One region of the Streptomyces sp. NPDC002055 genome, then DNA from elsewhere that is predicted to be linked to it. Evidence: riboswitches for the same ligand, from Rfam matches in the RefSeq annotation. Region 1 holds a riboswitch; the other holds the start of a gene.

Region 1 (7,020 bases):
CACCTCCGCGCGCACCCCGTAGACCTCGGCCAGCATGTCCTCCGTCAGCACGGCCGCGGGCGGACCGCAGGCCACCGCCCGGCCCTCGGCCAGCACGTGGATCCGGTCGCAGTAGTAGGCGGCGAGGTTGAGGTCGTGCAGGGCCAGCAGGTTCGTGGTGCCGAGGGCGCGGACCAGGGAGAGGACCTCCAGCTGGTGCCGGATGTCGAGGTGGTTGGTGGGCTCGTCCAGGACGAGCAGCGCCGGGTCCTGGGCCAGGGCCCGTGCGACGAGGGCACGTTGGCGCTCGCCGCCGGAGAGTTCCTCGACGTGCCGGTCCGCCAGGCCGTCCGCGCCGACCCGGGCGAGGGCGTCCCGCACCCGGGCGGTGTCGTCGGCGGTGTCGGTCTCCCAGAAGCGTTTGTGCGGGGACCTTCCCATGGCGACCATGTCGCGGACCGTCAGCCCGAAGACGGCACCGGCGTCCTGTGGGACGGTGGCGATGCGCTGGGCCCGGCGCTTGGTGCCGAGTTCCGCCATGTCCCGGCCGTCGAGGAGGATGCGGCCCGCCGTGGGCCGCAGCGTGCCGTAGACACACCGCAGCAGGGTCGTCTTGCCGCTGCCGTTGGGGCCCACGAGGCCGACGGTCTCCCCCGGCCGGGCCTCGATGTCGACGGAGTCCAGGATCGGACGCCCGTCGGGGGCGCCGTCGACGCGGAAGGAGACGGCCTCGGCCCGCAGTTCCGCGGGCGCCGGAGTCCGGGCGCTCATCCGGTGATCCCTTCGGTACGGGAGCTGCGGCGCAGCAGCCACAGGAAGCAGGGGCCGCCGGCCAGGGCGGTGAGCACGCCCACGGGGACCTCGGCCGGGGCGGCGACGGTCCGGGCCAGCAGATCGGCGAAGATCAGGAAGGCGGCGCCACCGAGGGCCGACACCGGGAGCAGGGCGCGGTGTCCGGCCCCGACGGCCATCCGGGCGGCGTGCGGCACCACCAGGCCGACGAAGCCGATGGCTCCGCTGACGGCCACGAGCACCCCGGTGACCAGCGAGGCGAGGACGAACACGGCCGCCCGGAACCGTCCGGTGTCCAGACCGAGGACGGTGGCCCCCTCCTCGCCGACGAGCAGCAGGTCGAGCGGCCGGGCGAGGGCCATCAGCACGGCGGTGCCGACGGCGAGGGCGACCGCGGGCAGGAGCAGTGCGTCCCAGCGGGCGCCGCCGAGACCGCCGAGGGTCCAGAACAGCACGGCCCGCAGGTGTTCGGCCTCGGCGGCGGTGACGAGCACCAGGCTGGTGAGGGCGGAGAGGATGTACTGCACGGCCACCCCGGCCAGGACCAGCCGGCCGGTGGTCATCGTCCCGCCGCGGCGGGCCATGGCGTAGACGGCGACGAGAGCGCCGAGCGATCCCACGAAGGCACCGGCCGGCAGGGCGAAGGAGGTTGCTCCCGCGCCGAGACCGAGCACCACCACGAGGACCGCGCCGGTCGAGGCGCCCGAGGAGATGCCGAGGAGGAAGGGGTCGGCCACCGGGTTGCGGACCAGGGCCTGGAGGACGGTCCCGACGACGGCGAGTCCGGCGCCGACGACAGCGCCGAGCAGGACCCGCGGCAGCCGGACGTCACGCACTATCGTGGTGAACGGACCGGCCCCGGTGTCCCCGGCGAGGATGCGCAGCACGTCGCCGGCGGGGATCCGGACGGGTCCCAGGGCGAGCCCGGCGACCGCCGCCACGGCGAACACGGCCGCGAGCCCGGCGAGGACGAGGGAGCAGCGGAGCCGGCCCGCCGGGGTGCGCGGTATTCGGCGGAGCACCGGACTAGCCGCCGTGTCCGGGGTGGAGCTGCCGGGCCAGTGAGTCGACCGCCTCGGGCACCCGCACGCCGAGCACGGCGGAGGACAGTGGCAGCACCGCGAAGCGCTTGTTCCTGATCGCCGGGACGTCGGCCAGCGCCGGGTCCCGGAGCAGCCGCTTCTTCTTGGCCGCCACCGGGGTGCCGCCGTAGTCGTAGATCACGATCACTTCGGGACGCCGCTGGACGACCTTCTCCCAGGAGACGTCGCCGAAGGTGCGGTCGAGGTCGGCGAAGACGTTCCGGCCGCCGGCGAGGCGGACGATCTCGTTGCCGATGCCCTTGCCGCCCGCGGTGAACGCCGCGCTGTCGCCGCTGTCGTAGACCAGGACGGACGGCCGGTCAGCGCCCTTCAACCGCTTGGCCGTGGCCGCGAGTTGCCGGTCCTGGCGGGCCAGGAGGGCGTCGGCCCGCTCGGGGACGCCGAAGGTGCGCGCGGTCTCGCGGATCTCCTGCCGCAGCCGGTCCACCCGCACCGGACCGCGGCCGCAGCTCTCGATGTTGAGCCGGGTGTGCACCCCGCTCTTCTCCAGCGAAGCGCGGTCCCGGCCCTCGCTCTTGTCGAAGGCGCTGGTGTAGCCGCCGTAGACGAAGTCGGGCCCGGCGGCGATCAGCTTCTCGTACGAGGGGTACTTGTCGGACAGGACGTCGACGCCCCGGTAGGCGTCCCGGAAGCGGGGCAGCACCCGGTCGTCGAGGTAGGCGGTGCCGGCCAGCCGCTTCTCCAGGCCCAGGGCGAGCATGACCTCGGTGGCGTGCTGGTTCAGGGTGACGGCCCGCTTCGGCGGAGCGGTGAACGTGGTCTTCACACCGCAGTTGGTGACGGTGTACGGGAAGCCCTTCGCGGCGGCGGGACGGCCGTCGGCGGGCGGGTCGTCCGTGGGCGCGAGGCCGCAGCCGGTGAGCGGGAGCAGCAGCAGGGCCGCCGTGATGGTCCGGACGCGCAGTGACCCCGGGAACCGGGACATGGGCATGCCTCCTCCGGGGGATCCGCGTCCCCTGGTCGGTGCTGAAGGCGGCAGTCCGGTGTCTGACTCCCGGGGAGCGGCCCGTCCCGGCGCGGTGCGCCGTGCGGCACACCACCGTTCGAAGCGGCTTCCCGGTCACAGTGGCGGGACCGTGCCGGAGTCGCACCGGCTTCCCTGGTTCCGCCGCCTCGTGAACACCCGCATTCTGTCAGAGCGCGATCAGCCCGCCCAGGGCGCGGGCCCGTGACCTGCGCCGCTCGTCGCCCTGCGGGAACCGCGCCCGTGGGGGACGGCGCCCGCCCGGGACGCGGCAGGCCGGAGCGGCCGCTGTTCTCCGCCGCCCGGTGCCGACAGGGTGTTCCGGTACCGAGCGGGGTTGTGCGGGCCGGGCCGGCACCGCCTACGCTGAACGGTCTGCGACCACCGGGAATGCGGGGCCCACGGATGAACCACGGCCGGACCTCACCTCGTACGGCGCCCTTGGCGGACGGCTTCGTCAACGGCGGTGTCTCCTTCTGGTACCGGGACGGCGGCCCGCCCGGGCGCCGGCCCGCGCTGCCCGGGGACCGCGACTACGACGTGGCGATCGTCGGCGGCGGCTACACCGGTCTGTGGACGGCGTACTACCTCGCCCGGGACCGGCCCGGTCTGCGGATCGCCGTGCTGGAGCGGGAGTTCGCGGGATTCGGCGCCTCCGGACGGAACGGCGGCTGGCTCTACCACGGCTTCGCCGGGGCCCGGGAGCGTTACGCCGCGCAGCACGGCCGGCCCGCGGTGCGGGAGATGCAGCGCACCCTGTTCCGGTCCGTCGACGAGGTGATCTCGGTGGCGCACGCCGAGGGCATCGACGCGGGCATCCACAAGGGCGGCATGCTGCGCGTCGCGGTCGGCCCCGCGCAGCAGGCGCGACTGCTGGCCGCTGTCGAGGACCAGCGCGCCTGGGGCTTCACGGAGGCGGACCTGCGGCTGCTCGACGCGACGGAACGGGCGGAGCGGGTGCCGGTGGCGGGGGCGTCCGCGGCCGCCTGGACACCGCACGCCGCCGCCGTCCAGCCCGCGGCGCTGGCGTCGGGGCTGGCCCGGGCGGTGGCCGCCCGCGGAGTCGACATCCTGGAGGGCACCACGGTCACCGAGATCCTCCCCCGCAACGCCGGAGGGCGGGCCACCGCCCGCACCGACCGGGGCAGGGTGACCGCCGACTATGTCATCCGGGCGACGGAGGGGTTCAGCGCGAGCATCACCGGGCTGCGCCGTCAGTGGCTGCCGATGAACAGCTCGATGATCGTCACCGAGCCGCTGTCCGACGCGGTGTGGGAGCGGATCGGCTGGCGGAACCGGGAGGTGCTCGGCGACACGGCCCACGCCTACATCTACGCCCAGCGCACGGCGGACGGCCGGATCGCCCTCGGCGGCCGGGGAGTTCCGTACCGCTTCGGTTCGCGCACGGACACCGGGGGCGTCACCCGGCCGCAGACCGTGGACGCCCTGTGGCGCGCGCTCGTCAGGCTCTTCCCGCCCGCCGCGGACTCCGCCGTGGAGCACGCGTGGTGCGGTGTCCTCGGCGTGCCGCGCGACTGGTGCTCCACGGTCCGGCTGGACCACACCACCGGTCTGGGGTGGGCTGGCGGCTATGTGGGCAGTGGGGTGACGACGTCCAACCTGGCGGGCCGTACGCTGCGGGACCTCCTGCTGCGGCAGGACACCGACCTGACCGCGCTGCCCTGGGTCGGGCGGCAGGTGCGGCCCTGGGAGCCGGAGCCGCTGCGGTGGGCGGGGGTTCATCTGATCCACGCCCTGTTCCGGGCCGCGGACCGGCGGGAGAGCGCCGGCCTGCCGCACACCTCGGCGTTCGCCCGGCTGGCGGGGGTCATTTCGGGGCGGTGAGCGGCGCCGGGCGGGGGCCGCTCGTCCCCGCCGTCGGCCCATCGCCCCGGCCTCTTCTCCTGAACTTCTCCTGAACTTCTCCTGAACGGCGGCCGCCTGGAGGGCCGTTCAGGAGAAGGGGTTCCCCGTGACGCCGCCCCCGACAGCGCCCCGGCCCTCCACAGGGCATCTCCCCCTCCGCCGGCACCCGTTCACCCGACGGAGACCAGCACCGGACCCCCGTGGGCCACGGCCCGTTCGCGCCATGCCGCGGAGAGCCGCACCGGCCGCCCGGGCACGGCGGGACCCCAGACGCGCTGCCGGTGCAGGATCCGGCCGTCCTGCCGGACGATCAGCCGCGGCCGGACGAGCGGTTCCGCCGGTTCCAGGCTGAACCTCCCGGGCGCGGCAAGGGAGTTCGCCGGGCCGATCCGGTCGGGGGCAACCCAGGCCAGCGGTGCTTCGGCCAGCACGGGCACCCGGGTGGGCGGCCATCCCCCGTCGGCCAGGTGGCGGAGCACGGGCTCCGCGACGAGCGCGCCGTCCCGGGCGGCGGTACCGGCGGACTCGCCGGGGCGCAGCAGGGTGCCCACCGCGAAGACCCCGGGTTCGGAGGTGCGGAACGCGGTGTCGGCGGACGGCCCGCGGGAGCCGGGGGCGAGGGGGATGCCGCCGGTCCGGGCCAGTTCGTGGTCGGGGATCCAGTCGCCGGTGAACACCACCGTGTCGCAGCGGAGCGTCATGGTCCGGCCGTCGCGGTGCCGGAGCCCGATGCTCTCCACCCGGTCCCGGCCGTGGAGTCCGGTCACGGTGGTGTCCGCGAGCAGCGGGATCTCCCGGGCCGACCGGGTGGGGAGGGTCTGTGCCCAGGAGGTCCGGTGGCGGGGCAAGTCGGTGACTGTGGCGACGACTTCGGTCCCTGCCCGGCGCAGGGCGAGCGCCGTGGTGCGGCCGGACGGCCCGGCGCCGACGACGACGGCGCGGCGGCCGACCGTGTCGCGCTGTGCACCGTGCAGGGGCCACGGTCCACCGTGCAGGGACGGCAGTTCACCGTGCAGGGACCGCAGGGCCTGGCCGGTGGTGAGGACGCCCGCGGGGCGGGTGCCGGGCACCAGGCGTGCGCTGCGGGGCCGTTCCCGGGCGCCGGTGGCGAGGACGACGGCCCGTGCCGTGAGGCGTTCCGGTCCGGCCGGGCCGGTGACGGCCGCGGTGAGCGGGCCCGCCCAGCCGGTGACGCCGACCCCGGTGCGCAGGACGGCGCCGGCGCGGACGGCCGCGTCGGCCAGGTGCCGGGCGTAGTCCGGGCCGGTCAGCAGCCGGTGCAGGTCGCTCACGCCGAATCCGCGGTGACGGCAGTGGCGGGTGAGCCCGCCGGGGTGCGGCTCCCGGTCGACGACCTCCACGCGCCCGGCCCCCGCGGCGGCGAGCCGGGCGGCCGCGGTCAGCCCGGCCGGTCCGGCGCCGATGACGAGGACGTCCACGCTGCGCCGGAGCGGACCTGCGGCGGTGGGTGATGCTCCGGCAAGGGTGGGAGGCGGGTCGGCCGTCATGACGGGGTCCTCGTTCGCGGGGAGTCCGGTGAGTGCGGGGAGTGGGGAGAGTGCGGGGAGTCCGGGGAGTCCGGGGAGGCGGGGACGACGGGCCCGCGGCCCGGACCGCCGCCGCGGGCGAACAGCGCGTGCACGGCGGCGCCGCAGTGGTAGCCCTGACACCTGCCGCTCATGGCCCGGGTGCGGCGCCGGAGCCCGGCGACCGAGCCGGGCGGGACCGTCCCTGCGAGGGCGTCGCGGATCTCGCCCCGGGACACCCGCTCGCAGTGGCAGACCAGGGTGCCGTACTCCGGGTCGGCGGCGATCAGTTCGGCGCGCTGGTACGGGCGGGGGAAGGCCTCGCCGATGTTCGGCATCCGCAGCGGCGCCGGCTCGTGGGCGGTCCCCAGCTCCAGGCCCGTCGCGGCGAGCAGTTCCACCACGTGCGCGGCGATCGCCATCGAGGCGGTGAGGCCGGTGGAGCGGATGCCCCCGACGGTGACCCGGCGCTCCCCGGGGTGCGCCCGGATCCGGTAGTCCTCCTGCCCGGTGGCGGCGCGCAGTCCGGCGTAGACCGCGGTGACCTCCTCGTCGAGCAGGGCGGGCAGGATCCGTGCGCCGTGCTCCCGCAGGAACGCCAGCCCGTCTGCGGACGTTCCGGTGGCCGCCTTGTCGTCGAGGTCCTCCGCGGTCGGTCCCAGCAGGACGTTGCCGTACACGGTCGGCGTGACCAGCACGCCCTTGCCGCGTTCGGTGGGCACGGGCAGCAGGATGTGGTCGACGAGGGCGCGGGCGAAGGTGTCGAACACCATGAGCTGGCCACGCCGCG
Region 2 (7,020 bases), on a different contig from region 1:
GACCACCTCGATCCGTTCGGCGAGGGGCGTACGGGCCCAGGGCCCGTGGTCGAAGGCCTCGCGGGCGGCGGCGACGGCGCGGTCCACATCGGCGCGCGAGGCGTGCGGCACGCGCCCGATGACCTGCTCGGTGTGCGGCGAGACCACCTCGATCACGTCCGGGCCGAGCGGGTCCACCCACGCGCCGCCGATGAACAGCTGTCCGTGCTCGATGAGGTCGGTCATCGCCTCTGCCTCCCCGCCGTCCGGCCGGCCCGCAGCGAGCGGGGCCGCTCGAGAATGGTCTGCCGCAGCAAGTATCTGACGCAGCATCAGAACTGATACCAGTTCCCGTTACAGTGGGCAATGCGTCGGCCGTCTCCCGCCCGCGGGGCTCCGGTCCGGCCGGCTGCGGTGGAGAACGCGTTTCACCGCTCGCTCGGGGCACGGGACCAGGCGGGGAATCCGCTGGGCGAGGGCTCCATGGAGGAGGGCTCCATGACGGAACCGGCTGCTCCGGTGACCGACCACGGCGGCGGGGTGTGGAGCATCCCGGTGCCGATCCCCGACAACCCGCTCGGCCACACCCTGGTGCACCTCCTGGACACCGGCCGCGGACCGGTTCTGATCGACACCGGCTGGGACGACCCGGCCTCCTGGGACACCCTCGTAGCCGGTCTCGCGGCGTGCGGGACGTCGGCCACCGAGCTGCACGGCGTGCTCGTCACCCATCACCACCCCGACCACCACGGGCTCTCCGGGCGGGTGCGCGAGGCGTCGGGGGCCTGGATCGCGATGCACCCCGCGGACACCCGGGTCGTGCGCCGGGTCCGCGCCGCCCGGCCCGCGCTCTGGCTCGACCACCTGATCGGGAAGCTCGAGGCGGCCGGGGCGCCGGAGGACCACCTCCGTCCGCTGCGCGCGGCCCGGTCCTCCGGCCGGGACCCGGCGCTGCCCGGCCTGCGGGCCGCACTGCCCGACCGCGCCATCGTCCCCGGCGAACTGCTCGATCTGCCGGGCCGGAGACTGCGGGCCGTCTGGACACCCGGACACACCCCGGGCCATGTCTGTCTGCACCTGGAGGAGGACCATCCGGCCGCCGGGCGGACCGGCCACGGCCGGCTGTTCTCCGGCGACCATCTGCTGCCCACCATCAGTCCGCACATCGGCCTCTACGAGGACCCCGACGCCGTCACGGCCACCGACCCGCTCGGCGACTACCTCGACTCCCTGGAGCGGGTCGGTGCCCTGGCCCCGGCCGAGGTGCTGCCCGCCCACCAGTACGCCTTCCCGGACGCGGCGGCCCGGGTGCGGCAGCTCCTGGCGCACCACGAGGCACGGCTGGCCGGGCTGCGAGATCTCCTCGGGACCCGCGCGCTCACCCCGTGGCAGCTGGCCGAGGCCATGGAGTGGAACCGGCCCTGGGAGCAGATCTCCCCCGGGTCGCGGAACATCGCCGTCTCCGAGGCGGAGGCCCATCTGCGGCGCCTGGTGACGCTGGGGAGGGCGGAGCCGGTCCCGGGCAGCGGGCCGGTGGAGTACCGGGCGGTGTGAGGGGGCGGGCGGCGGATGGTGAGAGGCGCGTGCGGGGCCGGCGGGTATTCGGACCGGTTGCGAGGTGCCCGTGGCGGCACGGCGCATCGGGCGCCCATGGGCCTCCTTGCTACGGGCCGGTAGAGTGTGCCAGTCGATACCGCATCCCTCAGGGGAAAGCCGGTGCAATTCCGGCACTGACCCGCAACCGTGAGGCGCCGCTACGGCGTCGAGTCGGAGTGCCCTGGCGGATGTGACCGGCTCCTGTCTCCGGACGGGCCGTCCCACGGCCGCGCCCGGAGGCCGGCACCGTCGAGGAATACGGAGCCGGAGCCCGGTGCCCCGCCGCGTGCGCACGCTCCCGTACGCACGGCCGCGCGGTGCGCAGCGGATCCGGCCGCGTCCGCTCACCGAAAGGCACCGCCCGATGCTGCATCACCCCGGGGAGATATCCCCGCGCCCCCGGCCGGGCGGTCTCCCCCGGCACAGCAGACTCCGTCGCGCCGCCGCGCTGACGGCCGTCTCCGCCGCCCTGTGCGTGACCGCCGCTCCGGCCGCGTTCGCCGCCGACTCTCCGAAGCCCGCGGCCCCGGCGAAGCTCCCGGCCGGGCTGTACGGCACCAAGGACCCGAAGTTCGACGCCGTCTGGCGGCAGTCGGTGGCCCTGATCGCCCAGGACACGGTGAAGGTCACGCCGGCCCCCGAGGCCGTGGACTGGCTCGCCGGCCAGCAGTGCGCCTCCGGCGGCTTCGCGGAGTTCCGCGCGGACGCCGGCAAGGAGTGCGACAAGAAGACTCCGGTGGACAGCAACGCGACCGGACTCGCGGTGCAGGCGCTGGCCGCGGTCGGCGGCCACGGCGACGCCGTGAAGAAGGCCGCGAACTGGCTGAAGTCCGTGCAGAACGAGGACGGCGGCTGGAGCTACCTCCCCGGCGGCCCGAGCGACGCCAACTCCACCTCGCTGGTGATCGGCGCGCTCGTCGCGGCGGGCGAGAAGCCGGAGGACGTCACGGCGGGCAAGAAGCCGGGAGAGAAGTCCGGCAAGAAGTCCGGCACAGCGGGCAAGTCGCCGTACGACGCGCTGCTCACCTTCCAGCTCGGCTGCGACGACAAGAAGGGCGAGCGCGGGGCGTTCGCCTTCCAGCCGGACAAGAAGGGCAAGCTCGCGCCGAACGCCGACGCGACGGCTGCCGCGGCGCTCGCCGGGCTCGGCAAGGGCCTCGTCGTGGCGGCGCCCGCGAAGGCCGCCGAGAAGGCCGAGCCGCTCGACTGCGGCTCCTCGGACGCGCAGGACACCCGCGAGCCGGACGAGGCGGCCGGCGCCGGCGCCGCGTACCTCGCGGAGACCCTGCGGAAGAGCGACGGGCACCTGTCCACGCTCGCCCCGGGTGCCGACAAGCCCACGCCGGACTTCGCCAACACGGCGGACGCGGTGACGGCCCTGGCGGCCGGCGGCCACCAGGACGCGGCACGCGCCTCGCTGACCTGGCTGGAGCACCACGCGAAGGCCTGGTCGAAGGACAACCCGGCGGGCCTGGGGGCGCTGGTCCTCGCCGCCCACGCGACCGGCGCCGACCCGCGGGACTTCGGCGGGCAGGACCTGGTGCGGCAACTGAACGCCACCGGCCCGAAGCCGGCGGCGCAGGCCCCGGCAGAGGGCGGCGACGCGCAGGACACCAAGGAGGAGGGGAACGGTTCGGGCGGTATGTCGACGGCCTGGACGGTCGGCGCGTTCCTGGTCGCGGGCATCGGGATCGGCTTCCTGATCAGCGGCCGCAAGAAGAAGGCCTAGACGATGGTGGTGGGCGTGCGCGGTCCGGCGGACCGGGGCGAGAACGGGACGGTGCCGGGGATCGGGGACGAACACGGATCCGGGCTCGCGTCCAGGCTCGCGTCCGGACTCGCATCCGGACTCGGCTGTGAGCACCGGCCGGGATTCCGGGCTCTGTTCCGGATGTGGTTCCGGTCGTCGTTCCGGGATTCGCTCCGGGATTCGTTCCGGCCGCGGTCCGGCCGGCCGGCTCCGGCCCGGGGCGTGACGGCTGTCGCGACCGTCGCGACCGTCGTGGCCGGGGCCGTGCTCGCCGTCCTCGGCGCCGCGCCCGCCCACGCCCAGGGCTACCGCTACTGGTCGTTCTGGGACCGGAAGGGCGAGAGCTGGGTGTACGCCACCCAGGGCCCGGCCACCGAGCGCCCCGCGGACGGCGAGGTGCGCGGCTTCCGCTTCGCCGTCAGCGCGGATTCCAAGGATGCCGAACAGCCGCGCGGCTCCGCCCGCTTCGGCACCCTCTGCGCCGATACCTCCGCCAAGGCGGGCAGCAAGCGCGTCGCGGTCGTGCTGGACTTCGGCACGGCCGCGGACGCGCCCGACGGCGAGCGCCCGCCGGCCCCCCGTACGGAGTGCGCGAGCGTCCCGGAGGACGCGACGTCCGCGGAGGTGCTGGCCGCGGTGGCGAAGCCGCTCCGGTACGACTCCGGCGCCCTGCTCTGCGCCGTCTCCGGCTATCCGAAGAAGGGCTGCGGCGAACAGGTCGCCGACGGCGGGGGCAGGGGCGGCAAGCGCGGCTCCGCCGAGGAGTCCGTGTCCGCGGGCTCCCCGTCCTCGTCGGAGGCGGACGGCGGTGACGACGGCCCGTCCGTCGGGCTGATCGCCGGCCTCGCCGCCGTACTGGCCCTCGGTGCCGCCGGCGGGTGGCAGGCCCGTCGCCGCCGCGGATGAGTAGCGAGCACGGCCGGGCACCCGCACGGGCCCCGGAGACGGACACCCGGACCGCCGCACCGGCACAGCGGTCCCGCACCGGGTGGCGGGTCCGGACAACGCTGCTCCCCAAGGGCGGGCGGGCTCCGGAAGCGACGCGCAGCAACGCCCTGCACGCCGGGGCGTGGTGGCTGTGGGCCCTCGGGCTGGCCACCGCCGCGTCCCGGACCACCAACCTGCTGCTGCTGGGGCTGCTCGTGGCCGTCGCGGGCTATGTCGTCGCCGTGCGCCGCACGGACGCGCCCTGGGCCCGCAGTTACCGCGCCTTCCTGCTGCTCGGCCTGTCGGTGGTGGTGATCCGGCTGGTCTTCTCGGTGATCCTCGGCTCGCCGATCCCGGGCAGCACGACCCTGGTCACGCTGCCCGAAGTGCCGCTGCCCGACTGGGCGCAGGGGGTGCGGATCGGCGGCCGGGTCACGCTGGAGTCCCTGGTCTTCGCGTTCTACGACGGGCTGAAGCTGGCCGCGCTCCTCGCCTGCCTCGGCGCGGCGAACGCCCTCGCCAACCCCGCCCGGCTGCTCAAATCCCTCCCCGGCGCGCTGTACGAGGTGGGCGTCGCGGTGGTGGTCGCCATGACGTTCGCCCCGAACCTCGTCGCGGACGTGGTGCGGCTGCGGGCCGCCCGCCGGCTGCGCGGGCGCCCCGACAAGGGGATCAAGGCGGTGCTGCAGATCGGGCTGCCGGTGCTGGAGGGCGCACTGGAGCGCTCGGTGGCGCTGGCGGCCACCATGGACGCCCGCGGCTACGGGCGCACGGCACAGGTCCCGCCCGCCGTCCGGCACACCACGACCGCCCTCACGCTGGGCGGGCTGCTCGGCGTCTGCGCCGGTACGTACGGCCTGCTGGCCGCCGAGGGCGCCGGGTTCGGCCTGCCGTTGCTGCTGGTGGGGGTCGCGGCGGCGCTCGCCGGACTGCGGCTGGGCGGCCGCCGGTCGGTGCGCAGCCGCTACCGCCCGGATGTCTGGGGGGTGCGGGCGTGGCTGGTCTCCGGCTCCGGCGCCGCGGTCGCGGCCCTGATGATCGGTTGCGCGGCCCGGGATCCGGCGGCCCTGCACCCGTCGGTGGTGCCGTTGGCCGCGCCGTCGCTGCCGCTGTGGCCCGCGGCCGCCGTCCTGCTCGGCCTGCTCCCGGCGTTCGTGGCACCGGCGCCGCCGCTCCCCGGGGCGTCCGGCCGGCCGGGAGTCCGTCCGTCCGCAGCCGCTTCCGGCGGCACACCGGGCGTCTCCCCCGAGCGTCCGCGGCGTACTTCCAGCCTCTTCCGCCCCTCCCATCCCTCCAGCTCTCCCGAGGAGGAGAAGCCGTGATCCGGTTCGAGCAGGTGTCGGTCGCCTACGACGGGGCGCCCGGATTCGCCCTCCGCGAGGTGGACTTCACCGTCCCGGAGGGCGAGCTCTGCCTGCTCGTCGGGCCCTCCGGTGTCGGTAAGTCGACCTTGCTGGGCGCGGTGAGCGGGCTCGTACCGCACTTCACCGGGGGAACGCTGCACGGCAGGGTCACCGTCGCCGGACGGGACACCCGGACGCACCGGCCGCGCGAACTCGCCGATGTCGTCGGCACCGTGGGCCAGGATCCCGTGGCGCACTTCGTCACCGACACCGTCGAGGACGAGCTCGCCTACGGCATGGAGTCCCTCGGGCTCGCCCCCGAGGTTATGCGCCGCCGCGTCGAGGAGACCCTCGACCTACTGGGCCTGGCCGACCTGCGCGACCGGCCCCTGGCGAGCCTGTCCGGCGGCCAGCAGCAGCGGGTGGCCATCGGGTCGGTGCTCACCCCGCATCCGCGTGTCCTGATCCTGGACGAGCCGACGTCCGCACTGGACCCGGGCGCCGCGGAGGAGGTGCTGGCCGTCCTGCAACGGCTCGTGCACGACCTGGGCACCACCGTCCTCATGGCCGAACACCGGCTGGAGCGCGTCATCCAGTACGCGGACCAGGTCGTCCTGCTGCCCGGGCCCGGTGAGCCGGTCGTCACCGGCGCGCCCGCGGACGTCATGGCCGTCTCCCCGGTCCACCCGCCGGTCGTCGCCCTCGGCCGGCTCGCGGGCTGGTCCCCGCTGCCGCTCTCGGTCCGGGGCGCGCGCCGCGCCGCCGGGCCGCTGCGGGAGCGGCTGGCCCCGCTCGCCCCGGACACCCTCACCGGCCCGGAGCCCGCGGAACCGGTCGTCGGCACCGCGGGACTGTCGGTGCGGCGCGGGCGGACGGAAGCCCTGCGGCAGGTCTCGCTGTCCGTCCGGCCGGGCGAGACCGTCGCGTTGATGGGCCGCAACGGAGCGGGCAAGTCGACGCTGCTGGGCACACTGGTCGGCCTGCACGAGCCGGACGCCGGCTCGGCGACGGTCGGCGGCCTGACCCCGCACCGGACGAGCCCGCGGGAACTGATCCGCCAGGTCGGGCTCGTCCCGCAGGAGCCGCGCGACCTGCTCTACGCGGACACCGTGGCGGCGGAGTGCACGGCGGCCGACGAGGACGCCGGGGCCGCGCACGGCACCTGCCGCGCCCTGGTCGCCGGGCTGCTGCCCGGCGTCCCCGACGACACCCACCCGCGCGACCTGTCGGAGGGCCAGCGGCTGGCCCTCGCGCTGTCCATCGTGCTGACGGCCCGCCCGCGGCTGGTGCTGCTGGACGAGCCGACCCGCGGCCTCGACTACGCGGCCAAGGCGCGGCTGGTGGAGATCCTGCGGGGCCTGGCCGCGGACGGGCATGCGATCGTCATGGCCACGCACGACGTGGAGCTGGCGGCCGAACTCGCCC

Evidence for each region. Region 1 has a riboswitch for cobalamin ahead of ABT112_RS24610 (ABC transporter substrate-binding protein). Riboswitches for the same ligand answer to the same signal wherever they lie in the genome.
Region 2: another riboswitch for cobalamin. It lies ahead of ABT112_RS16430 (SCO2321 family membrane protein); the one in region 1 lies ahead of ABT112_RS24610 (ABC transporter substrate-binding protein).

Annotation. Positions count from the first base shown of each region.
Region 1 is NZ_JBEOXS010000044.1:3,261-10,280, reverse strand. It holds gene ABT112_RS24620 (ABC transporter ATP-binding protein) at 1-750, opposite strand, end outside; gene ABT112_RS24615 (FecCD family ABC transporter permease) at 747-1,721, opposite strand; gene ABT112_RS24610 (ABC transporter substrate-binding protein) at 1,798-2,799, opposite strand; cobalamin riboswitch at 2,836-3,013, opposite strand; gene ABT112_RS24605 (NAD(P)/FAD-dependent oxidoreductase) at 3,244-4,683, shown strand; gene ABT112_RS24600 (NAD(P)/FAD-dependent oxidoreductase) at 4,875-6,212, opposite strand; gene ABT112_RS24595 (NAD(P)/FAD-dependent oxidoreductase) at 6,209-7,020, opposite strand, start outside.
Region 2 is NZ_JBEOXS010000023.1:9,031-16,050, forward strand. It holds gene ABT112_RS16420 (aldehyde dehydrogenase) at 1-225, opposite strand, end outside; gene ABT112_RS16425 (Strvi_7410 family MBL fold metallo-hydrolase) at 478-1,533, shown strand; adenosylcobalamin-variant (AdoCbl-variant) riboswitch at 1,671-1,765, shown strand; gene ABT112_RS16430 (SCO2321 family membrane protein) at 1,940-3,304, shown strand; gene ABT112_RS16435 (SCO2322 family protein) at 3,548-4,231, shown strand; gene ABT112_RS16440 (CbiQ family ECF transporter T component) at 4,228-5,574, shown strand; gene ABT112_RS16445 (ABC transporter ATP-binding protein) at 5,571-7,020, shown strand, end outside.